DNA from 2 places in the Streptomyces sp. NPDC048353 genome. Region 2 is predicted to be linked to the other one. Evidence: predicted binding sites of a transcription regulator. Region 2 holds the regulator's gene; the other holds the start of a gene.

Region 1 (14,548 bases), on a different contig from region 2:
CTCGGGCTGCGGCCTCACCGGCGCGGAAGCCGGCGACGTCACCCTCACGGTGGTCGCCGCCGACTACGACCTCACCGGTGGTGACACCACCAAGAAGTACTGGGACGGCCTCGCCTCGGCCTACGAGGCCGAGCACCCCGGTGTGAAGATCGACGTCCGGATCGAGTCGTGGAACGACGTCGACCGGAAGGTCGCCGAGATGGTCAAGGCCGACCAGGCCCCCGACATCGCCCAGATCGGCGCCTACGCCGACTACGCCGCCGCCGACGAGCTGTACTCCGCCGACGAACTGCTCTCCATACCCGTCCAGGCCAACTTCCTCGCCCCGCTGACCGAGGCGGGCGAGCGGAAGGGCACGCAGTACGGGCTGCCGTTCGCCGCCTCCACCCGGCTGCTCTTCTTCAACGAGGAGCTCTTCGACAAGGCGGGCGTCACCAAGGCCCCGACGACCTGGGCCGAGCTCGCCGCCGCCGCCGGGAAGCTGGAGGACGACGGCGTCCCGTACCCCTTCGCCCTGCCGCTCGGCCCGGAGGAGGCGCAGGCCGAGACGATGATGTGGCTGCTCAGCGGCGGCGACGGATACACCGACGCCACCGACCGCTACAAGATCGACTCCGACGCGAACGTGGCGACCTTCGAGTGGCTGAGGAAGAACCTCGTCGCCAAGGGCCTCACCGGGCCCGTCGCCCCGGGGAAGCTGAACCGGAAGGACGCCTTCGCCGCGTTCTCGCGCGGCGAGGTCGGCATGCTCAACGGCCACCCCTCGCTGATGCAGGAGGCCGAGAAGCGGGGCGTGAAGGTCGGCAAGGTCGCGCTGCCCGGCGTCGACGGCAAGGCCAAGTCGGCCATGGGCGTCGCCGACTGGATCATGGGCTTCAAGCAGAACGGCCACCGCAAGGAGATCGGCGCCTTCCTGGACTTCGTCTTCAGCGACCCCAATGTGCTGAAGTTCGCCGGGGACAACGACCTGCTGCCGCCGACCGTCAGCGCCTACGCCACGATGGAGGCGGAGCCGGAGCACCAGAACCTGCGCGCCTTCCTGAAGGAGCTGCCGAACGCGCAGCTGCCGCCGGTCGGCAAGACCTCCTGGGCGCAGGTCAGCGACGACGTCAAGCGGAACATCGGCAAGGCCGTCGAGCCGGACGCGAAGGTGTCCGAGGTGCTCGGGAAGATCGCACGGGACGCGACGGCGGCCGAGAGCGCGGAATAAGTTGGGTCGTATGACCAACGATGTGGAGCCGGCGGGGCCGGACGAGCCCGCCGCCGGTACGGATGCCTCCGGTACGGGCGGCGGCGACGCCGACGGTACGGGCGGCGGCGACGCCGACGGTACGGGCGGCGGCGACGCCGACGGTACGGGCGGCTCCGGTACGGACGGCGGGCTGGGGGAGCGGGAGCGGGCCGTGCTCGCCGTCGAGCGGCGCTCCTGGCCCGGCCCCGGCGCCAAGGAGCGGGCCGTCCGCGAGCGGCTCGGCCTCTCGCCCACCCGCTACTACCAGCTCCTCAACGCCCTCCTCGACGACCCGCGCGCCCTCGCGCACGACCCCGTGACCGTCAACCGGCTGCGCCGGGTCCGTGCCGAGAAGGAGCAGCGCCGCTGAGGCTCCGTCGGTAGGGTCGTCCTATGGTCAGTCTTCCGCATCCGACCACGTCCGCCGGCCGCGACGGCCTGGCCGCGCTCCTCGCGCGGCCCGAGCGCGCCGTCGTCGCCCTCGACTTCGACGGGACGCTCGCCGAGATCGTCCCCGACCCCGAACAGGCGCGCGCCCACCCCGGCGCCGTCGCCGCCCTGGCCGCCCTGGCGCCCCGGATCGCCTCCGTCGTGGTGGTCACCGGACGGCCCGCGGGGGTGGCGGTACGGTACGGCGGCTTCGCCGGCGTCCCCGGCCTCGAACGCCTCGTCGTCCTCGGCCACTACGGCGCCGAACGCTGGGACGCCGTGAGCGGCACGGTCGTGGCCGCCGAACCGCACCCCGGCGTGGCCGCCGTCCGCGCCGAACTCCCCGGCTTCCTGGACCGGGTCGGCGCCTGGCCGGGCACCTGGATCGAGGAGAAGGGCCGCGCGGTCGCCGTCCACACGCGCCGCGCAACCGACCCACAGGGCGCCTTCGAGGCGCTCAAGGGCCCCCTCGGCGACCTCGCCACCCACCACGGCCTCGTCCTCGAACCCGGCCGCATGGTCCTGGAACTGCGCCCGCCGGGCATGGACAAGGGCGTGGCGCTGGCCGAGTACGTACGGGAGTCGGGCGCCGGGTCCGTCCTCTACGCGGGCGACGACCTGGGCGACCTGCCGGCCTACGCGGCCGTGGAGAAGCTCCGCTCGAACGGCACCCCGGGCCTCCTGGTCTGCAGCGGCTCGACGGAGGTCACCGAACTCTCCGACCGCGCCGACCTCTCGGTCCCGGGCCCGGCGGCGGTCGTGGAGTTCCTGACCACCCTGGCGAAGGCGGTCCAGGAGACCGGCTGACCGGCCCCCCGCCCCGCACGCCGAGGGCGCCCCCGGAAGCATCCGGGGCGCCCTCGGCGTACCGCCGCGGTGACGCGGTCGGGTGGTCGGCCCGGCCGGGGCCCTCCAGGCTCGGCCGGGCGGTCTGTGGGAGGTCAGCGGACCTCGCGCAGCGCCTCCAGCTGCTCCAGGAACCAGCGCTGCGGGGGCAGCGCCGTCGCCGCGGCCGCCAGGCGCTTGGAGCGCTCGGCGCGCTCGGCGGCCGGCATCGTCAGGGCCTCGTGCAGTGCCCGGGCCGTGCCCGTCACGTCGTACGGGTTCACCGTGACCGCGTCCTCGCCCAGCTCCTCGAACGCCCCCGCCTCCCGCGACAGGACCAGCGCGCAGCCCTCGTCCGAGACGACCGGGACCTCCTTGGCGACCAGGTTCATGCCGTCCCGGATGGGGTTGACCAGCGCCACGTCCGCCAGGCGGTACGCGGCGAGCGAGCGCGCGAAGTCGTCGTTCACGTGCAGCAGGACCGGGGTCCAGTCCTCCGTGCCGTACTCCGCGTTGATCTCCTCCGCGACCCGCGACACCTCCGCCGTGTAGTCGCGGTAGACCACCAAGTCCTGGCGCGAGGGGTAGGCGAAGGCCACGTGCACCACCCGGCCGCGCCACTCCGGACGCTCCTCCAGCAGGGCCCGGTAGGCGAGGAGGCCCCGCACGATGTTCTTCGACAGCTCCGTCCGGTCCACCCGGACGATCGCCTTCCGGTCCGGCCCGCCGATCTGCTCCCGCAGCGCGGCCAGCCGCTCCTCCACGTCCGGCCGCCGCGACCGCTCCCGCAGGAAGTCCGCGTCGGCGCCGAGGCCGTGCACCCCCAGCTCCGTGCCGCCCGTGCCGCCCACCAGGGCCGTACAGCAGGCGTCGAAGGCATCCGCCCAGCGCCGGGTCAGGAAGCCGAGCCGGTCCGCGCCGAGCATGCCGCGCAGCACCTGCTCGGCGATGTCGTCGGGCAGCATCCGGAAGTACTCCGGCGGCGCCCACGGGGTGTGCGAGAAGTGTCCGATCCGCAGATCGGGCCGCGCCTCGCGGAGCATGCCCGGGACGAGCGTCAGGTGGTAGTCCTGCACGAGGACCAGGGCGCCCGGGTCCGCCTCGGCCGCGAGGGCCTCCGCGAAGGCGCGGTTGTACGTCTCGTACGACGCCCAGCGGCGGCGGAACTCCGCGTCGAAGACCGGCTCCACGGGCGTCTGGTACAGCATGTGGTGGACGAACCACAGCACCGAGTTCGCGATGCCGTTGTACGCGTCGGCGTGCACGTCCGCGTCGATGTCGAGCATCCGCACGCCCGGCTCGGAGACCCCCCGCCGGACCGCCTGCCGGTCGCCGTCGCCGAGCGCCGCGCACACCCACACGCTGTCCTCGGAGGAGACGGCGCTCAGCCCGGAGACCAGCCCGCCACCGCCCCGGCGGGCGTCGAGAGAGCCGTCCTCCGCCACGGCGTACGAGACCGGACCACGGTTGGAAGCCACCAGCACAGAAGCCATGTGGCGAACCTAGCCCGTCCCGTAAACGCTCAAACGTGCGTATACGAACGACGGCGCTCAGTCGCCACGCCGGCCACGCGAGTCCTGCGGGCCCCGCGCGCCGGGAGCGCCGTGCACGGCCCGTGCGGCGCGCAGCGCGGCCGTCGCCACCACACCCGTCGCCGTGAGCGCCAGGGCGAGGCCGCCGAGCAGCCACAGCCGCTCGGTGCGGTGGTCGCCGGCCCGCGCCGTCGAGACGCCGGGGCCGTGCGGCACGGGGACCGGACGCCGCGCCTCCGGCGACGGCAGCCCGGGCGGCCGGGCAGCCTCCCGCACCAGCGCCTCGGCCCGCACCAGCGCCTCGGCCCGCACCAGCGCCTCGGCGCGATCCGGCACTTCGGCCCGATCCGGCACTTCCGCACGTCCCGGCGTTTCGGCACGATCCAGCACCTCGGCCGCCGGGACAGGTTCCGGTGCCGCGCCGGAGCCGTGGACGGCCGTGGCGGCCGGGCCGGCCGCCACGAGCGGCAGCGAGCCGGCGAGGAGCCCCGCGGCCCCGAGCAGCGCTCCCTTGCGATGGGTGAACCTCATAGAACGGAAATGTATGCAAAAAACATCATCATTCGAGGATGCGCCACGCGCCGGAAGGGCCGAGGACACGCCCCGTCCGACACGCCTTAGGCCACCCGGCGGTGCGCGTACTCCGCGATCTCGCGCATCGGGGGCCGCTCCTCGGTGTCCACCGCGTACGTCCGCGGCGTGAAGCCCCCGCCGCCCGCCGTCTCGTCCCGCTCGAACTGGGTCAGCCGGGGCCGCACCAGGTGGCCGCGCGAGAGCCGCAGCTGCGCGGTCCGGTAGATCGCCGCCGCCATCCGGCCCAGCGCCTGGCCGTCCTGGTGCCGGTGCTTGCGGACGCCCACGTCGACCTGGGCGAGCGCGTCCAGGCCCACCGTGTGCAGCGCGTCGACGAGGAGGCCCAGCTCGACTCCGTACCCGACGGGGAACGGCAGCCGCTCCAGGAGCGAGCGGCGGGCCGCGTACTCGCCGCCCAGGGGCTGGACGAAACCGGCCAGCTGCGGCCAGTGCAGATTGAGCAGCGGCCGGGCCACCAGCTCCGTCACCCGGCCGCCCTGGCCGGGCTCGCCGCCCAGCGGGCGGTCGTACATCGCCTTGACGAGGTCGACGCCGGGATCGGTGAGGAGGGGGCCCACGATCCCGGAGACGAAGTCGGCGGAGAAGTCCCGCAGGTCCGCGTCGACGAAGCAGACGACGTCACCGCGGGTCACCATCAGGGAGCGCCACAGGACCTCGCCCTTGCCGGGCACGGCGGGTATCCGCGGCAGGATCGCGTCCCGCGCCACGACCCGGGCCCCGGCCGCCGCCGCGACCTCGGCCGTACGGTCACCGGAACCGGAGTCGATCACCACCAGCTCGTCGACGAGCGGGACCTCGTCCGACATCAGCTCGCGGCGGATCGTGGACACGATCGCGCCGACCGTCGCCTCCTCGTCGAGCGCGGGCAGCACGACGCTGACGGTGGTCCCCCGCTTGGCCGCGAGGATCCGGTCGAGCGGCCGCTCGGCGACGGACCAGGACCGCCGGGCCAGCCAGCGCTCCACTTCATCCAGCAACGTGATCTCCATCTCGCGGGTCGGACGACCATCTCAAGCGTCCATGCCTTCGGTTACAGTCTTGAACAACGCGGATCCCCGACGCATGTCGGGGTGCCACCCGCGTTCTACAACCGAATACCGCTCATCCAGAGGGGCAGAGGGAAACGGCCCGTTGAAGCCCCGGCAACCCTCCAGTCGGTCAGTACGCTCGCCAGCGCGAGGTCCCCGGCTAGGGAAGGTGCCAAATCCGTCTCATGGCGAAATTCGCCATGGGAAAGATGAGGAGAAAGGGCCTCCCTCCATGGCTGTACAGACTGTCGCGAACACCCAGAACTCGGTCGACCTCGGTCCCGCTTCCGGGCTTTCCTGTCGCGAATGCGGCGAAGTCTTCGCCCTCGGTCCGATCTTCGCCTGCGAGCTCTGTTTCGGCCCGCTCGAGGTCGCGTACGACCTCCCCACCGGCGACCCCGAGGCGCTCCGCAAGCGGATCGAGGCCGGCCCCGCCAACATCTGGCGCTACGCCCCGCTGCTGCCGGTCCCCGCCGACGTCGCCGACAAGCCGAACCTGAACCCGGGCTGGACCAAGCTCGTCCAGGCCGACAACCTCGCCCGCGAGCTGGGCGTCGAGCCGGGCAGGCTCTTCGTCAAGGACGACTCCGGCAACCCGACGCACTCCTTCAAGGACCGCGTCGTCGCCCAGGCCCTCGAAGCCGCCCGCGCCTTCGGCTTCACCACCCTCTCCTGCTCCTCCACCGGCAACCTCGCCGGCGCCGTGGGCGCCGCCGCCGCCCGCGCCGGCTTCCGCTCCTGCGTGTTCATCCCGCACGACCTGGAGCAGGGCAAGGTCGTCATGGCCGCCGTCTACGGCGGCGAGCTCGTCGGCATCGAGGGCAACTACGACGACGTCAACCGCTTCTGCTCCGAGCTCATCGGCGACCCGCTCGGCGAGGGCTGGGGCTTCGTCAACGTCAACCTGCGCCCGTACTACGGCGAGGGCTCGAAGACGCTGGCGTACGAGATCTGCGAGCAGCTCGGCTGGGTCCTGCCCGACCAGCTGGTGATCCCGATCGCCTCCGGCTCCCAGCTCACCAAGATCGACAAGGGTCTGCAGGAGCTGATCAAGCTCGGTCTCGTCGAGGACAAGCCGTACAAGATCTTCGGCGCCCAGGCCGAGGGCTGCTCCCCGGTCTCGACGGCCTTCAAGGCCGGCCACGACGTCGTACGGCCCCAGAAGCCGAACACCATCGCCAAGTCCCTGGCGATCGGCAACCCGGCCGACGGCCCCTACGTCCTGGACATCGCCCGGCGCACCGGCGGCGCGGTGGAGGACGTCGACGACGAGCAGGTCGTCGAGGCCATCAAGCTCCTCGCCCGGACCGAGGGCATCTTCGCCGAGACCGCGGGCGGCGTCACCGTCGGCGTGACGAAGAAGCTCGTCGAGGCCGGCCTGCTGGACCCGAGCCTGACGACCGTCGTCCTGAACACCGGCGACGGCCTGAAGACCCTGGACGCGGTGGCCGAGACCTCGCAGGCGACCGCCACCATCCGCCCCAGCCTGGACGCGTTCCGCGACGCCGGCCTGGCCCACTGACCACCCCCGTCACGGAAGGCAGCAACTCCATGAGCGTCAAGGTCCGCATCCCCACCATCCTCCGTACCTACACGGGCGGTCAGGCCGAGGTCCCGGCGGAGGGCACGACCCTCTCCGAGGTCATCGCCGACCTGGAGAAGAACCACACCGGCATCGCCGCCCGCGTCCTGGACGACCAGGGCAAGCTGCGCCGCTTCGTCAACGTCTACGTCAACGACGACGACGTCCGCTTCGAGCAGGGTCTCGAGACGGCGACGCCCGACGGCGCCGGCGTCTCCATCATCCCGGCCGTCGCCGGCGGCTGCTGAGGCTCCGCATTACCCCGCGTAACCGAATTGCCCTCTCCGCTCCAGAAGCGGAGGGGGCAATTCTGCATGGTTGAGCGGGGTAGAGTTGGGGAAGCCCCCTCCGCTGCCTGTGCCGGACGCATATGAGAATGCGCCCGCACCCGACAAGATGCAGCCAATGTGTTCGAGTGTTGTGTACCTTCTGCGCACTTTGACGGGCCCGACTTGCCCCGTAAATCAGCGAATGCTCCTGAATTCTCCTTTCCGGCGTGCCCAGAATTCTCGTCCGATTGACCTGTTGCAGAGGGCAGTTGGGCAGATACATTCAGCCGCGGTCGACGCGTTCCGGCGCAGGGTCTGACCCGGGGCCGCGAAGTGCGGTCCCGCGCAAGGGCCAGTAATAGGGGAGTTAGGCATGGCTCAGGGCACCGTCAAGTGGTTCAACGCGGAGAAGGGCTACGGCTTCATCGCGGTCGACGGTGGTGCGGATGTTTTCGTCCACTACAGCGCGATCCAGATGGACGGTTACCGCACCCTTGAAGAAGGTCAGCGAGTCGAGTTCGAGATCTCGCAGGGCCAGAAGGGTCCGCAGGCGGACATGGTCAAGCTCGCCGTCTGAGCACGGCGCGAATCGGCCACCACGCACGCACTCATCGCGTTCTCGCGCCGAGGGGTCCGCATCCTGACCGGGATGCGGACCCCTCGTGCGTGTGCCGACACGTTCGCCCGTCGGGTTCCGATCACCGAGAGGCGCTTGCACTCGCATGGGTCGAGTGCTAATCATTGGCGTTAGCACTCTGAAGGTGAGAGTGCTTACGAGGATCGGGCAGACGAGGTCCGTGGCCAGGTGGGGCAAGGAACCGCCGAAGCCGCAGGCCGTCCGTCGCGGGCGTCGGCGCGGTCCTGGAGCGTTATCCACCCCATGTCCGGGAGGACCACTTCACATGGCCAAGATCATCGCGTTCGACGAGGAGGCACGGCGCGGTCTCGAGCGCGGGATGAACCAGCTCGCCGACGCCGTCAAGGTCACCCTTGGCCCCAAGGGCCGGAACGTCGTCCTCGAGAAGAAGTGGGGCGCCCCCACGATCACCAACGATGGTGTGTCCATCGCCAAGGAGATCGAGCTCGAGGACCCGTACGAGAAGATCGGCGCCGAGCTGGTCAAGGAAGTCGCCAAGAAGACGGACGACGTCGCCGGTGACGGTACGACCACCGCGACCGTCCTCGCCCAGGCGCTCGTCCGCGAGGGCCTGCGCAACGTCGCGGCCGGCGCCAACCCGATGGCCCTCAAGCGCGGCATCGAGAAGGCCGTCGAGGCCGTCTCCGGCGCCCTGCTCGAGCAGGCGAAGGATGTCGAGACCAAGGAGCAGATCGCTTCCACGGCCTCCATCTCCGCCGCCGACACCCAGATCGGCGAGCTCATCGCCGAGGCGATGGACAAGGTCGGCAAGGAAGGCGTCATCACCGTCGAGGAGTCCCAGACCTTCGGTCTGGAGCTGGAGCTCACCGAGGGTATGCGCTTCGACAAGGGCTACATCTCGGCGTACTTCGCCACCGACATGGAGCGTATGGAGGCGTCCCTGGACGACCCGTACATCCTGATCGTCAACTCCAAGATCTCCTCCGTGAAGGACCTGCTCCCGCTCCTGGAGAAGGTCATGCAGTCGGGCAAGCCGCTGCTGATCATCGCCGAGGACGTCGAGGGCGAGGCCCTGTCCACGCTGGTCGTCAACAAGATCCGCGGCACCTTCAAGTCCGTCGCCGTCAAGGCCCCGGGCTTCGGCGACCGCCGCAAGGCCATGCTGAACGACATCGCCATCCTCACGGGCGGCACCGTCGTCTCCGAGGAGGTCGGTCTCAAGCTGGAGAACGCCGGCCTTGACCTGCTCGGCCGCGCCCGCAAGGTCGTCATCACCAAGGACGAGACCACGATCGTCGACGGTTCGGGCGAGAGCGACCAGGTCGCCGGTCGCGTGAACCAGATCCGCGCCGAGATCGAGAACTCCGACTCGGACTACGACCGTGAGAAGCTCCAGGAGCGCCTCGCGAAGCTGGCCGGCGGCGTGGCCGTCATCAAGGCCGGTGCCGCGACCGAGGTCGAGCTCAAGGAGCGCAAGCACCGCATCGAGGACGCCGTTCGCAACGCGAAGGCGGCCGTCGAGGAGGGCATCGTCGCCGGTGGTGGCGTGGCCCTGCTCCAGGCCTCCTCGGTCTTCGAGAAGCTCGAGGGCGACCTCACGGGCGACGAGGCCACGGGCGCCGCGATCGTGAAGCTGGCCCTCGAGGCCCCGCTGAAGCAGATCGCCATCAACGCCGGCCTCGAGGGTGGCGTCGTGGCGGAGAAGGTCCGCAACCTGCCCGTCGGCCACGGCCTCAACGCCGCGACCAACGAGTACGTCGACCTCATCGCCGAGGGCATCATCGACCCGGCGAAGGTCACGCGCTCCGCGCTGCAGAACGCGGCCTCCATCGCCGCGCTGTTCCTGACCACCGAGGCCGTCATCGCCGACAAGCCGGAGAAGGCCTCCGCGGCCGCTCCGGGCGGCATGCCGGGCGGTGACATGGACTTCTGATCCTCCCGGATCGGCTGTTCACCGAGGGCGGTACCCCAGCAGGGGTGCCGCCCTCGGGCGTTCCCGGGCCGCGGCGGCCCTCCGGCCGTACGACGGCGGCGGTACGGCGGGGGTACGGGGGCGGGGGCGGTTCGGGCCGGAGGCGGCCGCCCGGCCTGGGGTGCCGCGGCCGGGCGTTCGGGGTGATGCTGGGGAGAGGACCCCTCACGGCGGGAGCGGACCATGATCACGTTGTTGACGACCCCGACGGACCGCGAGCTGGTCATCACCGGGACCTTCGAGGCCCCGCCCGAACGGGTCTGGGAGGCCTGGACGCGGCCGGAGCACGTGCGCCGGTGGTACGGCGTGGCGGCGCTCACCACGACCGTCTGCGACATCGACCTCCGGGTCGGCGGGGCGTGGCGCTGGGGACAGGAGTCCCCCGACGGGCAGGAGATCGTCTTCTCGGGGGAGTACGAAGAGATCGTCCCGAACGAGCGGCTCGTCTACACCGAGACCTTCGAGCTGATGCCGGGCCCGCCGGTGCACGTCACCCTGGCCTTCGACGCGACGCCGACCGGGGGCACCGCCCTGACGAGCACGTCGGTCTGGCCGTCGAAGGAGGTCCGGGACCAGGCCCTCGCGACGGGGATGGAGGCGGGGGTCAAGGAGGAGTACGACCGGCTGGCGGAGTACCTCGGCACGATGTGACGCCGCACGGCGACGGCTCCCGGCTGACGACTGACGGGCGACGGCTGACGGCTTCCGGTTGACGGCTGACCGGTTGGGACCGGCGACGGCTTCCGGCTGACGGTTGACGGCTGACCGGCTGGGACCGGCGATGGCTTCCGGTTGACGGCTGACCGGCTGGGGCCGGCGACGGCTTCCGGCTGACCGGTGACCGCCGGCGGTTCGCGGCGGGTGGCTCCGGGTTCCTTGGCCCCTGCCTCCGCTCCCGGCTCCCGGATCATGCCGACGCGGCGCCCCGCCGGCCCCGGAACGCGAACGCCGACCACAGGACCGCGACCGCCAGGGCCGCTACGGCCATCGCCGTCAGGGCGCCCGCCTCCGGACGCCAGCCGAGGGAGACGCGGGTACCCAGGAAGGCCAGTCCGACGACGATCCGCCCGGTGGCGTAGACGGGGACCCGAGCGGCCGCGGCGCGCAGCACGGCCGCCGAGGCCACCGCCGTCAGGAACCACACGCCCAGGTACGCCCAGACCGGCCCCGGGGCGGCGGGCGGCAGCCCGTACTCCTCCGGACCGAGCCGGAACAGGGAGCCCGACCACCCCAGGCCCACCCCCAGGGCGGCGACGCCCGCCGCCCAGCAGGCGTGGCGCCACAACGGGCCCTCGGCCACATGCTCTTCGGTGTCGGGTTCGTCCGGATCGAGGAAGGCGTTCACGCCTTCAGGGACGTGAGCGGGCGGCCGCGCGTTGCCTCGGCGGGCGGAAATTCAGTCGGCTGCGGCGGCGGCTTCCGACGGGGGCAAACCCCACCCTCCACCCTCCCGGCTGCCGGATGGGACGGTGAGCCGCCGTCAACCAGGCTCTACGCATGACGACTTGGACGCGCAACACCCTCGTGCTCGCCCTCTCCGCCGCCGCCGTGGCCGCCTCCCTCACCGGGGCGCGGGCCGCGCAGCCCGGTGGTGGGCTCGACTGGACGCCCTGTGGGCCCGACGGGCTCGGGCAGGAGTGCGCCACCCTCTCCGTGCCGCTGGACTACGCCGATCCCGGTGGGCGCCGGACCTCGATCGCCGTGTCCCGGATCCTGAGCGACCGGCCGGACGAGCGGCGCGGGACGCTCGTCGTGATCCCCGGCGGCCCCGGCAGCTCCGGAGTGGGCAGGCTGACGGCGAAGGGTGCGGCCCTGCGGGGGGAGTTGGGCGGGACGTACGACCTGGTGGCGATGGACCCGCGCGGGGTGGGCGGCAGTGAGAGGGCGAGCTGCGGCCTCGACGAGGACGACCGCCGACTGGTGAACCTGCGGCCGTGGCCGGCCGCCGACGGGGGGATCGCCGCGAACGTCGCGCGTTCCCGGCGAACCGCGGAGGCCTGCACACGCAACGGCGGCGAGGTCCTCGCGAACATGACGACGGCGAACCAGGCGAGGGACCTGGACCGGTTCCGCCAGGCGCTCGGGGAGGAGAAGCTCTCCGCCTGGGGAGTCTCCTACGGGACGTACGTGGGCGCGGTGTACGCGCAGAGGTTCCCGGGGCGCACCGACCGCTGGGTCCTGGACAGCAGCAGCGACCCCGACCCCCGGCGGGTGGCCCGGGGCTGGCTCGCGTTCATGTCGCAGGGTGCCGACGACCGGTTCCCCGACTTCGCCGCCTGGGCGTCGCACCCGGACCGGGCGGCCCAGGGCCTCCGGCTCGCGGAACGGGCCGAGGACGTGCGGCCGATGGTCCTGGCGCTCGCGGACCGGCTCGACCGGGAGCCCAAGGAGTCGACGAAGCCCGGCGTACCGCTGACCGGCACCATGCTGCGGCAGGCCCTGCAGTCCGCGCTCTACGCCGACGCCGCCTTCCCCGGGTTCGCCCGGCTGGTGCGGGACGCCCGGGACCCGGGCCGTACCCCGGCGCCGACGCCCGACCTCACCGAGGCGCTGTCCCAGGAGGACGCGGCGATCATGATCGGCGTCGTGTGCAACGACGTCGCGTGGCCGCGCTCGATCCCCGCCCACCGGCGCGCCGTCGCGGCCGACCGCGCCCGCCACCCGCTCACGGCGGGCTTCCCCGTGAACATCACGCCCTGCTCCTTCTGGAAAACCCCGGCCGAGAAGCCGGTCCGGATCACCGACCGGGGCCCGTCGAACATCCTGATGATCCAGAGCCTGCGCGACCCGTCGACCCCGTACGCCGCCGGCCTGCGGATGCGGGCGGCCCTCGGCGAACGGGCCAGGCTGGTCACCGTGGACCAGGGCGGGCACGGGATGTACCTGGGGAACGGCAACGCGTGCGGGGACCGGGCGGTGACGGAGTTCCTCAGGTCGGGCGAACGGCCCGCGCGGGACACGTACTGCGCGAACCGTCCGGGCTGACGGGCGCCGCAGCCGTACGGGTCAGACCTTCGCCGTACGGGCCGGCGGGCGCCGCAGCCGTACGGGTCAGACCTTCGCCGGTTCCGAGGGTTCGGAGGGCTCGGACGGGCCTGACGGTCCCGACGGTGCGGGAGCGGCCGACGGCCTCGGGCTGCCGGAGGCGACCACTCCGGCAGCGTCCGTGTCCACGTCGAACTCCTCCAGAAGCGCCTGGCTGAAGCCCCAGAAGTACGTCGCCACGAAGCCCACCACATAACCGACCAGCAACCCGCCCGCGTAGATCGCGATCGTCTCGCCCAGGCCCTTGTCCCCGTCGAGGAGCGGGAAGAGGGCCCAGCCGGAGGGGCCGATGGCCGTGGAGCCGACCTCGGCGCCCAGCATGTTGAAGAGCCCGACGAAGCCGCCGCCGAACGCGCCGCCGACGCAGGCCGTGACGAACGGGCGGCCCAGCGGCAGGGAGACGCCGTAGATGAGCGGCTCGCCCACGCCGAGGAAGCCCGCCGGGAGCGCCGACTTGATCGTGCGGCGCAGGGAGCCGTTGCGGGGGAGCTTGACGTACACGGCCATCGCCGCGCCCGCCTGGCCCGCGCCCGCCATCGCGAGGATCGGGAGGAGGACCGTGTAACCCTGCTGCTCGATCAGCGTGGTGTGGATCGGGATCAGCGCCTGGTGCAGGCCCAGCATCACCAGCGGGAGGAAGAGACCGCCGAGGACGAACCCGGCCCCGGCGCCCGCGTGGGCGAGGAGCCAGTCGGCGAAGTCGCCGATCGCGGTCGAGATCTCCCCGGCCACGAACATCAGGCCGTAGAGGGTGGCGAGGCCGGAGACGAGGACCGTGAGGGTGGGCGTGACCAGCACGTCCAGCGCCTCCGGCACCCAGCGGCGGCACCATTTCTCGACGTACACGGCGAGCACCGCCGCACCCAGCGCGCCCAGGACGCCGCCCTGTCCCGGCGACAGCGTCTGGCCGAACGCGTCGATCTTCGCGACGCCGGGGAAGACGATGATGGCCGCGACAGCGCCGCCGAGGATCGGCGTACCGCCGAACTCCTTCGCCGTGTTGAAGCCGACGAAGACTGCGATCAGCGCCATGAAACCGCTCGCCATCGCCGCGAGCGCGGGGGTGACGGCGGGGAGCAGGCCGAGGTTCACCAGCAGGCCGTTGAGGCCGGCGATGATGCCGCAGCCGATGAGGGCGGGGATCAGCGGGACGAAGATGTTCGCGATCCGGCGGAGGAAGAGCTTGAAGGGGGTGGCGTTGCGCTCCTTCTGCGCCGCCTTGATCGCCGCGCCCTGCGCCGCGAGGCCGTCCGCCGTGCCGGCCGGGGCGGTGCCTCCGCCCTCCGCGGTGACGGGGGCGGGCGCGTCGGAGACCGGGCCCGCCTCGGCGACCAGCGCCTCGAACACGGGTGTCACCCGCGCCACCGTGCCGGGCCCGAGGACGATCTGGTACGTGTCGTCCTCCACCACGCCCAGGACGGACGGCAGCGCCCGCAGGGCCTG
Region 2 (14,548 bases):
CCTGCTGCATGCCGCCGACGTCGGCGAGGCGTACGGATCCGGGGGCGTCGACGTCCCAGGCGGACGCGTCGCCGGGGTCGCCGCTCCCGTCGGCGGTCAACGGCCGCTCCAGACCGCCGCCGCCGTCCCCGTCGGGGCCGCTCTCCACGAACCGCGGGCCGACGACGTCCCCGACCTCGCGCTCGGCCGCGTCCCAGTCGAAGGGGGCGGGTGCGGCGGGTGGGGCGGTGGGGGCGGGTGGGACCTCCGGGGCGTCCGGGGCCTCAGGGGCCGCTGGGGTCTCAGAAGCCGCCGGGGCTGCCGGGGCGTTGTCCGGGAGCTCGGGAGCCGCCGAAACCTCCGGGGTCGCCGGGCCGGTCGCGGGCAGGCCCATCGCGCGGGCCATCACGGCGCGGGCGGCCGCGTCCCCCGGGGCGTGCTGGAGCGCGACGGCCGCCTCCGCCACGGCCTCGTCGTTCCGCCCCTCGGCGAGGAGGAGTTCGGCGACGTGCAGCCGCAGGGGTACGTCTCCGGGGGCGGCGGCGACCGCGGCGCGCAGACTACGGATCAGAGGGGATTCGTCGGCCATGCCAGCAGCCTAAGGAGCCCGCCCCCGCCCCTGTCCACCGGGCCGGGCCACGACGGAGGCCGGACCGGCCGCCGCGGCGGGTGCCCGCTCAGGACCAGCGGCCGGTGCGGCCCAGCAGCAGGGCCGTGGCCGCCGTGCCGGCGGTGGAGGTGCGCAGGACGCTGTGGCCCAGACGGTACGGCTTCGCGCCCGCCTCCTCGAAGAGGGCCAACTCCTCCGGGGAGACGCCCCCTTCGGGCCCGACGACCAGCACGATCTCGCCGTCGGCCGGAAGCGGGGCGTCGGCGAGGGCCCCGCTCGGGTGGGCGCGGTCCTCGTGCAGGACGGCCGCGAAGTCCGCGCGCGCGAGCAGCGCCGCCACCTGCTTGCCGGTCATCGCGTCGGCGACCTCGGGAAAGCGGGTACGGCGGGACTGCTTGCCGGCCTCGCGGGCGGTGGCCCGCCACTTGGCGAGGGCCTTGAGCCCGCGGTCGCCCTTCCACTGCGTGATGCAGCGGGAGGCGGCCCACGGGACGATCGCGTCGACGCCGGTCTCCGTCATGATCTCGACGGCGAGTTCGCCCCGGTCGCCCTTGGGCAGGGCCTGGACGACGGTGATCCGCGGCGCCGGCTCCGGGTCCTGGTGGACGGCCTCGACCTCGACGGTCAGCCGGTCCTTGCCCTCGGCGGCGGTCACCGCGCACGCTGCCCAGGCGCCGCGCCCGTCGGTGAGGACGAGCTCCTCGCCCGCCCGCAGGCGCTTCACGGAGACGGCGTGCCGGCCCTCGGGGCCGTCGAGCACGAAGGCGCCGGGGCCGGGTACGGCGTCGACGACGAAGACGGGGGCGGTCATGTCACATTCCTCTGGGCGGGCGCGGAGAGCGCGCGGAGCGCGGTGTCGAGTTCGGCGGCCAGCACCTCCACGAGCTGGCCGGCCGGGAGTTCCCGGGCGAGGCGGTGGCCCTGGCCGGCCCACAGGGCCATGCCCTGCGCGTCTCCGGCGGTGGCGGCGGCCTTGCGCAGGGGGGCGGTGAGGTGGTGGACCTCGGGATAGCCGACGGGGGCGTACGGCCCGTGCTCGCGCACGAAGCGGTTGACGAGCCCGCGCGCCGGACGGCCGGAGAAGGCGCGCGTCAGCTCGGTCCTGGCGAACAGCGGATGGGTCATGGCCTGCTTGTGCAGCGGGTGCGCGCCCGATTCCGGGCAGACGAGGAAGGCGGTGCCGAGCTGGGCGGCGCCGGCTCCGGCGGCGAGCACGGCCGCGATCTGCGCCCCGCGCATCAGTCCGCCGGCCGCGACGATCGGCAGCTGGACGGCCTCCTTGACCTGGGTGACCAGGCTGAGGAGTCCGGTCCCGGCGTCGGCCTCCGGATCGTCGCGGTGGGTCCCCTGGTGCCCGCCGGCCTCGACGCCCTGGACGCACACCGCGTCGGCGCCCGCCCGCTGGGCGGCCTGGGCCTCCTCGGCGGAGGTGACGGTGACGATCGTGAACGTACCGGCGCGGGCGAAGGCTTCGAGGGTGTCGCCGCCGGGGCAGCCGAAGGTGAAGGAGACGACGGGGACCGGGTCCTCCAGGAGGATGGCCAGCTTCGCGTCGTACGCGTCGTCGCGGCCGCTGTCCGTGTCGCCGAGGGCCGTCTCGTACCAGGTCGCCTCGCCGGCGAGCTGATGGCGGTACACCTCGACGGCGGCGGGGTCGGCGGGCTGCCCGCTCTGCGGCATGAAGAGGTTGACGCCGAAGGGCTGCCCGGTCAGCCCGCGCACCTGTTTGATCTCCTGGTACAGGCCGCCCGCCGTCTTGTAGCCGGCGGCCAGGAAGCCGAGCCCGCCGGCCTCGCAGACCGCTCCGACCAGCTGCGGACAGGAGGCGCCACCCGCCATGGGGGCCTGCACGATCGGGTATCGGGACAGATCGCTCAGTGCGGTGGTGGACATGCAGGCATCGTGTCATGAGCGGGCCGGGTGACCGAAACGCCGCGGGGCGCCGCCCGCGGTGTGCGGACGGCGCCCTGCGTACGTACGGCTCCGGCGGTGTGCCGGCCGGGTCCGGCGGTGGTGCCGGCCGGGGCTACCGGCCGTTGAAGGCGTCCTTCAGGCGCGAGAAGAGGCCCTGCTGGCCGGGCTGGAACTGGCCCGTCGGGCGCTCCTCGCCGCGCAGCTTGGCCAGTTCGCGCAGCAGGCGCTCCTGCTCCGGGTCCAGCTTGGACGGCGTCGTGACCTCGACGTGCACGATCAGGTCGCCGCGTCCGCCGCCGCGCAGGTGCGTGATGCCGCGCCCGTGCAGCGGGATCGACTGGCCGGACTGGGTGCCCGGCCGGATGTCGATCTCCTCCACGCCGTCGAGCGTCTGCAGCGGCACCTTCGTGCCGAGCGCGCCGGCCGTCATCGGGATGGTGACCGTGCAGTGCAGGTCGTCGCCGCGCCGCTGGAAGGTCTCGTGCGGGACCTCGTGGATCTCGACGTAGAGGTCGCCGGCGGGGCCGCCGCCGGGGCCGACCTCGCCCTCGCCCGCGAGCTGGATCCGCGTGCCGTTGTCGACACCGGCCGGGATCTTGACCGTGAGCGTACGGCGCGAGCGGACCCGTCCGTCGCCCGCGCACTCCGGGCAGGGGGTCGGGACGACCGTGCCGAAGCCCTGGCACTGCGGGCAGGGGCGGGAGGTCATGACCTGGCCCAGGAAGGACCGCGTGACCTGCGAGACCTCACCGCGGCCGCGGCACATGTCACAGGTCTGGGCGGAGGTGCCGGGCGCGGCGCCCTCGCCCGAACACGTCGTACAGACGACGGCCGTGTCGACCTGGATGTCCTTGGTGGTGCCGAAGGCGGCCTCGTTGAGGTCGATCTCCAGCCGGATCATGGCGTCCTGGCCGCGGCGGGTGCGCGAGCGCGGCCCGCGCTGCGACGCCGTGCCGAAGAACGCGTCCATGATGTCGGAGAAGTTTCCGAAGCCGCCCTGGCCGAAGCCGCCGGCCCCGCCCGCGCCGCCCGAGGCGGACAGCGGATCGCCGCCGAGGTCGTAGACCTGCTTCTTCTGCGGGTCCGACAGCACCTCGTAGGCGGCGTTGATCTCCTTGAAGCGCTCCTGCGTCTTCGGATCGGGATTGACATCCGGGTGCAGCTCGCGGGCGAGCCGCCGGAATGCCTTCTTGATCTCGTCCTGGGAAGCGTCGCGGCGCACGCCGAGTACGGCGTAGTAGTCCGTGGCCACTTACGACTCCGCCAGGATCTGTCCGACGTAACGTGCCACTGCGCGTACCGCTCCCATCGTTCCGGGGTAGTCCATGCGGGTCGGTCCGACCACGCCGAGTTTGGCGACTGCCTCGTCGCCCGAACCGTAGCCGACCGCGACGACGGACGTGGAGGTGAGGCCCTCGTGGGCGTTCTCGTGCCCGATCCGTACGGTCATGCCCGAGTCCTTGGCCTCGCCGAGCAGCTTGAGGAGCACGACCTGCTCCTCCAGCGCTTCGAGCACCGGCCTGATCGTGAGGGGGAAGTCGTGCCCGAAGCGGGTGAGATTGGCGGTGCCGCCGATCATCAGCCGTTCCTCGTGCTCTTCCACCAGGGTTTCCAGCAGGGTCGCGAGCACCGTCGACACGGTGCCCCGGTCCTCCGTCTCCTCGAAGGACTCCGGAAGATCCTGCACCAGTTGCGGCACGTCCGCGAAACGGCGGCCGACGACCCGGCTGTTGAGCCGGGCCCGCAGGTCCGCCAGCGAGGCCTCGCCGAACGGCGCCGGGCAGTCGATCACCCGCTGTTCGACCCGGCCGGTGTCCGTGATCAGTACGAGCATCAGCCGGGCGGGGGCCAGCGCGAGCAGTTCCACGTGCCGGACCGTCGAACGGGTCAGCGAGGGGTACTGCACGACCGCGACCTGGCGGGTCAGCTGCGCGAGCAGCCGGACCGTGCGGCCCACGACGTCGTCGAGGTCGACGGCGCCGTCGAGGAAGTTGTGGATCGCGCGCCGCTCGGGCGTCGACAGCGGCTTGACGCCGGCCAGCCGGTCGACGAAGAGGCGGTAGCCCTTGTCGGTCGGGATGCGTCCGGCGCTGGTGTGGGGCTGGGCGATGTAGCCCTCGTCCTCCAGGACGGCCATGTCGTTGCGCACGGTGGCGGGCGACACGCCGAGCTTGTGGCGCTCCGTGAGCGCCTTGGAGCCGACCGGCTCCTCCGTCCCGACATAGTCCTGGACGATGGCGCGCAGCACCTCGAGTCTGCGTTCGCTGAGCATGGCGCACACCTCCAGCTGTCGATCGGTCGTTCGTTCCGGTTGCTCCGTGTTTGGCACTCGCCCTGTCCGAGTGCCAGGAAACCCCCGGCAAGTGTACGGCGGCGGGCGTCGATCCTGGCAAGGAGGCCGCGTCCGAGCCGCCGTGTGGCCACCCCGTGGCCGCGCTGTGGTCTCGCTGTGGTCTCGCCGTGTCCGGGTCGTGTCCGCGCCGTGTCCGCGCCGCTGCGGGGCCGTCGTCGGGCTTCGCCGGTCGTCGCCGCGCTCGGCGGCCGGGGGCCCGCACGGGCTCTCGCCGTAGCGGATAGCGTCGCCGTATGGACGTCGATTGGGAAGAGTTCGGCTGGGAGCGGCTCGCGGACGGGGTCGCGCGGCGGCGGCTGCCCGGATGGGACGCGACGGTGGGTCTGGTGCTCGGCGAGAGGTCGGTCCTCTTGTACGACACGGGTTCCACGCTCCGGGAGGGCGGGGAGCTGCGGGGCCAGGTCGAGGCCATGACCGGGCGCAAGGTGACGCACATCGCACTGAGCCACCCCCACTTCGATCATGTCTTCGGCACGGCGGCGTTCTCCGGGGCGGCGGTCTTCGGCGCGGTGGGCGTCGACGACACGATGCGGCGGGACCGGCACGGCCTGCGGCTGGACGCGGTACGCCAGGGGGTCGACGAGGACGCGGCGACGGAGGCCGCCGACACCCTGGTCCTGCCCCGCCACACCGTGTCCGGCGAGTGGACGCTGGACCTCGGCGGCCGTCAGGTGCTGCTGGCCAACGTGGGCCCCGGCCACTCGGGGCACGATCTGGTGCTCCTGGTCCCCGGCGACCCTGACCCGGAGATCGTCTTCTGCGGCGACCTGGTGGAGGAGTCGGGCGAGCCGCAGGCCGGGCCCGACGCGGTCGGCTCGCAGTGGCCGGCGGCGCTCGACCGGCTGCTGCGCCTGGGCGGCGAGGACGCGGTGTACGTGCCGGGGCACGGGGCGGTGGTGGACGCGGCGTTCGTACGGACGCAGCGCGATGAGCTGGCACGGCGCTTCGGAGTGTCATAACGTCGCGCGAATGCGGAGCTACAACCCGGATCTGACGCCCCCTTGGAAGAAGTCGGCCCCCGTACCGGAGGTGCCGGCGGACGTCGACCTCGTCGTGGAGGAGGTGGCGACGGGCTTCTGCGGGGCGGTGATCCGCTGTGAGGCGGGCACGGTGACCCTGGAGGACCGCTTCGGCAAGCACCGGGTCTTCCCGCTGGAGCCGCGCGGCTTCCTCCTGGAGGGGCGCGTGGTCACTCTGGTGCGCCCGTCCGCCGGGGGGCCGGCGCGGCCCACCCGTACGGCCTCGGGGTCGATCGCGGTCCCGGGCGCCCGGGCTCGGGTGGCGCGCGCGGGCCGGATCTACGTGGAGGGCCGCCACGACGCCGAGCTGGTGGAACGGGTCTGGGGCGACGACCTGCGCATCGAGGGCGTGGTCGTGGAGTACCTGGAGGGCGTCGACGACCTCCCCGCCATCGTCGCCGAGTTCGCCCCGGCCCCGGACGCGCGCCTCGGCGTCCTGGTGGACCACCTGGTGGAGGGCTCGAAGGAGTCCCGCATCGCCTCCCGTGTCTCCTCGCCGGACGTCCTGGTCGTCGGCCATCCGTACATCGACATCTGGGAGGCGGTGAAGCCGTCGTCGGTGGGCATCCCCGCCTGGCCGTCCGTCCCCCGGGGGCAGGACTGGAAGACGGGCGTCTGCCGTGCGCTCGGCTGGCCGGAGAACACCGGCGCGGCCTGGCAGCACATCCTCTCGAAGGTGCACTCCTACAAGGACCTGGAACCGTCCCTGCTGGGCCGGGTCGAGGAACTGATCGACTTCGTGACGGCGCCGTAGCCCCCGCGGGGCCGCCCTCCGGGCGCGATCAGTCCACCAGGTCCCTCACCACCGCGTCCGCGAGGAGGCGGCCCCGCAGGGTGAGGGCCGCGCGGCCGGCGGCGTACGGCTCGGCGGCGAGGAGGCCGTCCGCCAGGGCCTTGCGGGCCGCGGCGAGGCCGGCGGGGCGCAGGAGGGCCAGCTCGACGCCCTCCCGGAGCCGCAGCTCCAGCAGCACCCGCTCCACCCGCCGGTCCTCCGCCGCGAGGACCTCGCGCCCGGCTCCCGGGGAGCGCCCCTCCGCCAGCGCCGCCGCGTACGCGCCCGGGTGCTTCACGTTCCACCACCGCACCCCGCCCACGTGGCTGTGCGCGCCCGGCCCCGCGCCCCACCAGTCGGCGCCGCGCCAGTACAGCTCGTTGTGCAGGCAGCGCCCGGCGTCGGTGGTGGCCCAGTTCGAGACCTCGTACCAGTCGTAGCCGGCCTCGGCGAAGACGGCGTCGGCTATCAGATACCGGTCCGCGTGCACGTCGTCGTCGGTCATCGGCACCTCGCCGCGCCGGATCCGCCGCGCCAGCTGCGTGCCCTCCTCCACGATCAGGGCGTAGGCGCTGACGTGGTCGGGACCGGCGCCGATCGCCGCGTCGAGCGAGGCCCGCCAGTCGTCGTCGGTCTCCCCGGGCGTGCCGTAGATCAGGTCCAGATTGACGTGCTCGAAGCCGGCCGCCCGCGCCTCCGCGACGCACGCCTCGGGGCGCCCGGGCGTGTGCGTGCGGTCCAGCACCTTCAGGACGTGCTGCCGCGCGCTCTGCATCCCGAAGGAGACGCGGTTGAACCCTCCCTCGCGCAGCTCGGCGAGATACGCCGGGTCCACCGACTCCGGGTTCGCCTCGGTCGTCACCTCGGCGTCGTCGGCGAGCCCGAACTCCTCCCGGACCGCCCCCAGCATCCGCACGAGATCGCCGGCGGCGAGCAGGGTCGGCGTCCCGCCGCCGACGAAGACGGTCCGCACCGGCCGGGGGTCGTTGCCGAGGACCTTGCGGGCGAGCCTGATCTCCTCGACGACCTGCTCGGCGTAGTTGTCCCGGGACGCGAGGACGCCTCCGGTGCCGCGCAGCTCGCTCGCGGTGTAGGTGTTGAAGTCGCAGTAGCCGCAGCGCGTCGCGCAGTACGGCACGTGCAGATAGAACCCGAGGGGCCGCTCGGCCGCCCCTTCCAGGGCGTGCGCGGGCAGCGCCCCGGTCTCGGGCATGGGCTCACCATCGGGCAGTACGGAAGGCATGAGCCCATTGTCCCGTACCGCCCGAGGTGAGCCGCCGGCCTGTGGATAACCCCGGCCCGGAGCCCTCAGGCCTCGCGCGACCCCGCGTACATGTCCTCGATCAGGTGCTTGTACGTGCGCTCCACGACGGGCCGCTTCATCTTCAGGCTCGGCGTGAGTTCGCCGTGCTCGACGTCGAGGTCGCGCGGCAGGAGGCGGAACTTCTTGATCGTCTGCCAGCGCTGGAGGCCCTCGTTGAGGCGGTCGATGTACCCCTGGACGAATTTCTCGGTCTCGGGGGCGGCCACGACCTCCGCGTACGTCTTGCCGCCGAGGCCCTGCTCGGCGGCCCAGCCGAGGATGGCGGGCTCGTCGAGGGCGATGAGCGCGCTGCAGTAGTTGCGGTCGGCGCCGAGGACCACGATGTTGGAGACGAAGGGGCAGACGGCCTTGAACTGGCCCTCGACCTCGGTCGGCGCGATGTACTTACCGCCCGACGTCTTGAAGAGGTCCTTCTTGCGGTCGGTGATCCGCAGATAGCCGTCGGCGGACAGCTCGCCGATGTCCCCGGTGTGGAACCAGCCGTCCGCCTCCAGGACCTCGGCCGTCTTCTCCGGCAGCCCGTGGTAGCCCTCCATGATGCCGGGGCCGCGCAGCAGGATCTCGCCGTCGTCGGCGATCCGGACCTCGCAGCCGGGCAGCGGCTTGCCGACGGTGCCGGTGCGGTAGGCCTCGCCGGGGTTGACGAAGCTGGCCGCGCTGGACTCGGTGAGGCCGTACCCCTCCAGGATGTGGATGCCGGCGCCGGAGAAGAAGTAGCCGATCTCGGGCGCCAGCGCGACCGAGCCGGAGACGGCGGCGCGCAGCCGGCCGCCGAACGCCTCGCGCAGCTTCTTGTAGACCAGCGCGTCGGCGATCTTGTGCTGGGCGGTGAGGCCGAAGGGGGCGGAGGCGGTGCCGGTGCGGCGGAAGTTGTCCTGGGTGACCTTGGCGTACTCGCGGGCGACGCCGGCCGCCCACTGGAAGATCTTGTACTTCGCGCCGCCGGCCTCGCGGGCCTTGGCGGCGACGCCGTTGTAGACCTTCTCGAAGATCCGGGGCACGGCGGCCATGTACGTCGGCTGGACGATCGGCAGGTTCACGATGATCTTGTCGATGCGGCCGTCGACGGCGGTGACGTGGCCGACCTCGATCTGGCCGGAGGTCAGCACCTTGCCGAAGACGTGCGCGAGCGGCAGCCAGAGGTACTGCACGTCGTCCTGGGTGACCAGTCCGGTGGAGGCGATCGCCTTGGCCATGTACGACCAGTTGTCGTGCGGGAGGCGGACGCCCTTGGGGCGGCCCGTGGTGCCCGAGGTGTAGATCAGGGTGGCGAGCTGGTCGGCGGTGATCGCCGCGACCCGCTCCTTGACCGCCTCGGCGTGCTTCTCCAGGTACGCCTTGCCGCGCGCCTCCAGGTCGGCGAGGGTCAGGACCCACTCGTCGGTCTCGACGCCCGTGGGGTCGATGACGACGACGTGGTGCAGGCCGGGCAGCTCGGCGCGGCGCTCGCGGGCCTTCGCGACCTGGGCCGCGTCCTCGGCGATGAGGACCTTGGACTCGGAGTCGGAGAGGATGAACGCCGACTCCTCGGCGTTGGTCTGGGGGTAGACCGTGGTGGTCGCGGCGCCCGCGCACATCACGCCGAGGTCGGCGAGGATCCACTCGACCCGGGTGGCGGAGGCCAGGGCGACCCGCTCCTCCGAGCGGACGCCGAGGTCGATGAGGCCCGCGGCGATGGCGTAGACCCGCTCGGCGGCCTGCTCCCAGCTGAGCGACTTCCAGTCGTCGGGGCCCTGCCCGGAGGCGGCCGGGACCGGGTAGCGATAGGCCTCCGCGTCGGGAGTCCGCGCCACGCGCTCAAGGAAGAGGGTCGCCACGGAGGGCGGCCGGTTCTCGATCTGGGTCAGTGTGTCGCTCACGACGTCCTCCGGGCGGCGGCGGTGCCTGCTGGTGGTGCGATCTGGCGGTGCGTAGCTAACTGGCGAGTAACCTTCGAGCCGGGTTCAGACTAGATGGCCGAAGTCCGGTGCGTAAGAGCCTGCGGGCCGCCGCTTCATACCCGGTTGATAACAGAACGAACGCCGTACCGACGCCGAACGGGCCCCCGCACGTACCGTGCGAGGACCCGTTCGATGTATCTGTCAGCTAATCGCCGGTCCGATCATCCGATCGCGGCGCGCGCCGGTCGGGACCGGGCGGGGGCGGCCGGCCGCCCCCGGCGGTCACTTCTTGCTCTTGCCGCCCGCGGAGTCGTCGCTCGACAGCACGGCGATGAAGGCCTCCTGCGGGACCTCCACCGAGCCGACCATCTTCATCCGCTTCTTGCCTTCCTTCTGCTTCTCCAGCAGCTTCCGCTTACGGGAGATGTCACCGCCGTAGCACTTGGCGAGGACGTCCTTGCGGATGGCGCGGATGGTCTCGCGGGCGATGACCCGGGATCCGATGGCCGCCTGGATGGGCACCTCGAACGCCTGGCGCGGGATCAGCTCGCGCAGCTTGGCGACCAGCCGCACGCCGTAGGCGTACGCCGCGTCCTTGTGGGTGACCGCCGAGAAGGCGTCCACCTTGTCGCCGTGCAGCAGGATGTCGACCTTGACCAGGCTGGAGGCCTGCTCGCCGGTGGGCTCGTAGTCGAGGGAGGCGTAACCGCGCGTCTTGGACTTCAGCTGGTCGAAGAAGTCGAAGACGATCTCGGCGAGGGGGAGGGTGTAGCGGATCTCCACCCGGTCCTCGGAGAGGTAGTCCATGCCGAGCAGGGTGCCGCGCCGGGTCTGGCACAGCTCCATGATCGCGCCGATGAACTCGCTGGGGGCGAGGATCGTGGCGCGTACGACGGGCTCGTACACGTCGCTGATCTTGCCTTCGGGGAACTCGCTCGGGTTGGTGACGGTGTGCTCGCTGCCGTCCTCCATGACCACGCGGTAGACCACGTTGGGGGCGGTGGCGATCAGGTCGAGGCCGAACTCGCGCTCCAGGCGCTCGCGGATCACGTCGAGGTGGAGCAGGCCGAGGAAGCCGACGCGGAAGCCGAAGCCGAGCGCGGCGGAGGTCTCCGGTTCGTAGACCAGCGCGGCATCGTTGAGCTGGAGCTTGTCGAGGGCCTCGCGGAGGTCCGGGTACTCCGAGCCGTCCAGCGGGTAGAGGCCCGAGAAGACCATGGGCTTCGGGTCCTTGTAGCCGCCGAGCGCTTCGGTGGCGCCCTTCGACAGGGAGGTGATCGTGTCACCCACCTTGGACTGGCGGACGTCCTTCACACCGGTGATGAGGTAGCCGACCTCGCCGACCCCGAGGCCGTCGGACGGTGTCATCTCCGGCGACGAGACGCCGATCTCCAGCAGCTCGTGGGTGGCGCCGGTCGACATCATCCTGATGCGCTCGCGCTTGTTGAGCTGTCCGTCGACGACACGGACGTACGTGACGACACCGCGGTACGAGTCGTAGACCGAGTCGAAGATCATCGCGCGGGCGGGGGCGTCGGCGACGCCGACCGGGGCCGGGACGTTCTCCACGACCCGGTCCAGGAGCGCCTCGACGCCCAGGCCCGTCTTGGCGGAGACCTTCAGCACGTCCTCGGGCTGGCAGCCGATGAGGTTGGCCAGCTCCTCGGAGAACTTCTCCGGCTGCGCCGCCGGCAGGTCGATCTTGTTCAGTACGGGGACGATGGTGAGGTCGTTCTCCATCGCCAGGTACAGGTTCGCGAGGGTCTGCGCCTCGATGCCCTGGGCCGCGTCCACCAGCAGGACCGTGCCCTCGCAGGCGGCGAGGGAGCGGGAGACCTCGTACGTGAAGTCGACGTGCCCGGGGGTGTCGATCATGTTGAGGATGTGGGTCCTGCCCTGCCCCGCGCCCTCGGTGGGCGCCCAGGGAAGACGGACCGCCTGGGACTTGATCGTGATGCCGCGCTCGCGCTCGATGTCCATCCGGTCGAGGTACTGGGCGCGCATCTGCCGTTGGTCGACGACACCGGTCAGCTGGAGCATCCGGTCGGCGAGGGTCGACTTGCCGTGGTCGATGTGCGCGATGATGCAGAAGTTGCGGATCAGCGCCGGGTCGGTACGGCTCGGCTCGGGCACGTGTGGAGGAGTCGCGGGCACGCAGGGTCTCGTCTCGGGGCGGTGTCGGATCGATACGTAGGCTCCATGGTCCCACGAGTGCGGTGCGGCGCTCGGTTTGGGCGGCGCCGAGGGCGCCTGATACCGTGGACAGCTGTGTCTCGTACGCCCTCTCAGCGACGGGGTCACACACTCAGAAACATCATCGAACCTGAAAAGGCTCTTTTCGTGGCGAACATCAAGTCCCAGATCAAGCGGAACAAGACGAACGAGAAGGCGCGCCTGCGCAACAAGGCCGTCAAGTCCTCGCTCAAGACCGCGATCCGCAAGGCCCGCGAGGCCGTCACCGCGGGTGACGTCGAGAAGGCCGTCGTGGCTTCTCGCGCCGCCGCCCGCGCGCTCGACAAGGCTGTCTCGAAGGGCGTCATCCACAAGAACGCCGCCGCCAACAAGAAGTCGGCGCTGGCCACCAAGGTTGCCGCTCTGCAGGGCTGAGCCCCTCTGATGTAGCGCCGGACGGGACTCAGCGGGCCCTCTCTCCCGCTCCCGACCGGCACCCCGGACTCGTGCGCGATACGCGTTCGCCACGCGTGCACGAGCCCACCCGTCTCACGCCGAAGGCCCCGCACCTCTCCTTCCCCAGGAGAGAGCGGGGCCTTCGCCGTACCGTCGCACGGGGGTGCGGTTTCAGCGTCGGAGGCGGGCGGGACGTGCCGGGGGTGCGGGGCGCCGCACCGGGCGGGACGTGCCGGGGGGGCGCCGCGCCCGGGCGGGACGCGTCGGGGTGCGGGTCCTAGCGTCGGAGGCGGGCCGCGCGGGCCACCGCGACGACCGCCTTCTCCAGGGCGTACTCCGGGTCGTCCCCGCCACCCTTCACTCCCGCGTCCGCCTCCGCCACCGCGCGCAGCGCCAGCGACACCCCGTCCGGCGTCCAGCCCCGCATCTGCTGGCGGACCCGGTCGATCTTCCACGGCGGCATGCCCAGCTCCCTGGCCAGGTCGGCGGGCCGGCCGCCGCGCGCCGAGGACAGCTTGCCGATCGCGCGGACGCCCTGGGCGAGGGCGCTGGTGATGAGGACCGCAGGGACGCCGGTGGAGAGCGACCAGCGCAGCGCTTCGAGCGCTTCCGCGGCCCGGCCCTCCACCGCCCGGTCGGCGACGTTGAACGAGGAGGCCTCCGCCCGGCCGGTGTAGTACCGCCCGACGACCTCCTCGTCGATCGTGCCCTCCACGTCCGCGGTGAGCTGCGAGACGGCCGAGGCCAGCTCCCGCAGGTCGCTGCCGATGGAGTCGACCAGCGCCTGGCACGCCTCGGGCGTGGCCGACCGCCCCAGCGAGCGGAACTCCTGCCGTACGAACGTCAGCCGCTCCGCCGGCTTCGTCGTCTTGGGGCAGGCCACCTCCCGGGCGCCCGCCTTGCGCGCCGCGTCGAGCAGCCCCTTGCCCTTGGCCCCGCCCGCGTGGAGCAGCACGATCGAGATCTCCTCGATCGGGTCGTCGAGGTAGGCCTTGACGTCCTTGATCGAGTCGGCGGAGAGGTCGTGGGCGTTGCGCACGACGAGGACCTTGCGCTCGGCGAAGAGCGAGGGGCTGGTCAGCTCCGCGAGCGTGCCGGGCTGGAGCTGGTCGCTGGTGAGGTCGCGGACGTCCGTGTCGGCGTCGGCGGCCCGGGCGGCCGCCACCACCTCCTGGACGGCGCGGTCGAGGAGCAGGTCCTCCTGACCCACGGCGAGCGTCACGGGGGCGAGGAGGTCGTCGGTCGAATTCTTCCTGGGTGCCATCGCGTCCCAGCATCCCACGGGCCACCGACACCCCCGCCCGGGCGCCGGGCGCCGTACCGGAGAATGGTCCGGTGAGCGAACGACACGTACTCGTCCTGCCCGACCGCGACGCCGCCGAGGAGGTCGCCGAGGAGCTGCCGGCCCGTTTCTCCGTCGCGGAGGAGCCTCAGCTCGTCAGGGACGCCCTGGCGGGTGAGGACGACGCGGAGGACGCCCAGTGGCTGGTCGTGGTGGAGGACCCGGAGAGCCGTCTGGACGCCTCGGCGCTCGACGCGCTGGCGGCGGAGTACGAAGGCTGGCTGGAAGCGCCGTAGGCGGTCGGGGCGGCCGGGGCCGGCGGGCCTCGGCCTCGGCCTAGGAGACGGTGACGGTGCCGGTCTCGTCGGCCGGGGCGGGCAGGTCGCGGGTGCGGGGCAGCGGCGACGGCAGCAGCCACAGGACGGCGAACACCGCTCCGGCAGTCGCGATCCACAGCGTGGGGCGCAGCCCGATCGCCGTGCCCAGGAAACCGCCGGCGAGCGCGCCGAGCGGCCGGAAGCCGTGGTTGAGGGTGCGGAACGCGCCCAGGACCCGCGCCCGGACGGCCTCGGGTATCAGCGCCATCTGGAAGGATCCGGCGGCGATGTCGACGACCATCACCCCCACGCAGGAGAGGAACTCGGCCCCGAAGAGCAGGGCCACGACCACGGCGGTGGGGCCTTCGGCGAGCGGGATCAGCAGCAGGGGCAGGGTGAAGCCGAGGAAGCCTCCCATGATCGAGGGCCCGATCCCGAACCGTCGTACGACCGTCCCGGCGCACGCGGCT

The links. Region 2 encodes HrcA, which represses chaperone genes, less so after heat shock. Its sites were predicted from a motif close to TTNGCACTCNGNNNNNCNGAGTGCNAA; they were not measured.
Region 1: groL (chaperonin GroEL) is a predicted target of HrcA. The motif match lies at 8,202-8,228, and genes of this name have one in related genera.

The regions. Positions count from the first base shown of each region.
Region 1 covers NZ_JBVJGU010000002.1:106,132-120,679, forward strand. The annotation lists gene ACZ6RC_RS05850 (ABC transporter substrate-binding protein) at 1-1,210, shown strand, start outside; gene ACZ6RC_RS05855 (DUF3263 domain-containing protein) at 1,383-1,601, shown strand; gene otsB (trehalose-phosphatase) at 1,625-2,467, shown strand; gene ACZ6RC_RS05865 (alpha,alpha-trehalose-phosphate synthase (UDP-forming)) at 2,602-3,978, opposite strand; gene ACZ6RC_RS05870 (hypothetical protein) at 4,036-4,548, opposite strand; gene ACZ6RC_RS05875 (glucosyl-3-phosphoglycerate synthase) at 4,635-5,588, opposite strand; SAM riboswitch class I at 5,710-5,855, shown strand; gene thrC (threonine synthase) at 5,872-7,161, shown strand; gene ACZ6RC_RS05885 (MoaD/ThiS family protein) at 7,191-7,469, shown strand; gene ACZ6RC_RS05890 (cold-shock protein) at 7,864-8,067, shown strand; gene groL (chaperonin GroEL) at 8,393-10,021, shown strand; gene ACZ6RC_RS05900 (SRPBCC family protein) at 10,244-10,711, shown strand; gene ACZ6RC_RS05905 (hypothetical protein) at 10,968-11,405, opposite strand; gene ACZ6RC_RS05910 (alpha/beta hydrolase) at 11,558-13,045, shown strand; gene ACZ6RC_RS05915 (PTS transporter subunit EIIC) at 13,112-14,548, opposite strand, start outside.
Region 2 covers NZ_JBVJGU010000001.1:467,092-481,639, reverse strand. The annotation lists gene ACZ6RC_RS02045 (tetratricopeptide repeat protein) at 1-568, opposite strand, end outside; gene ACZ6RC_RS02040 (16S rRNA (uracil(1498)-N(3))-methyltransferase) at 657-1,400, opposite strand; gene ACZ6RC_RS02035 (nitronate monooxygenase) at 1,397-2,482, opposite strand; gene dnaJ (molecular chaperone DnaJ) at 2,616-3,755, opposite strand; gene hrcA (heat-inducible transcriptional repressor HrcA) at 3,756-4,775, opposite strand; gene ACZ6RC_RS02020 (MBL fold metallo-hydrolase) at 5,090-5,815, shown strand; gene ACZ6RC_RS02015 (DUF3097 domain-containing protein) at 5,826-6,629, shown strand; gene hemW (radical SAM family heme chaperone HemW) at 6,658-7,890, opposite strand; gene ACZ6RC_RS02005 (AMP-dependent synthetase/ligase) at 7,956-9,830, opposite strand; gene lepA (translation elongation factor 4) at 10,134-12,005, opposite strand; gene rpsT (30S ribosomal protein S20) at 12,192-12,458, shown strand; gene holA (DNA polymerase III subunit delta) at 12,757-13,743, opposite strand; gene ACZ6RC_RS01985 (hypothetical protein) at 13,815-14,057, shown strand; gene ACZ6RC_RS01980 (MFS transporter) at 14,098-14,548, opposite strand, start outside.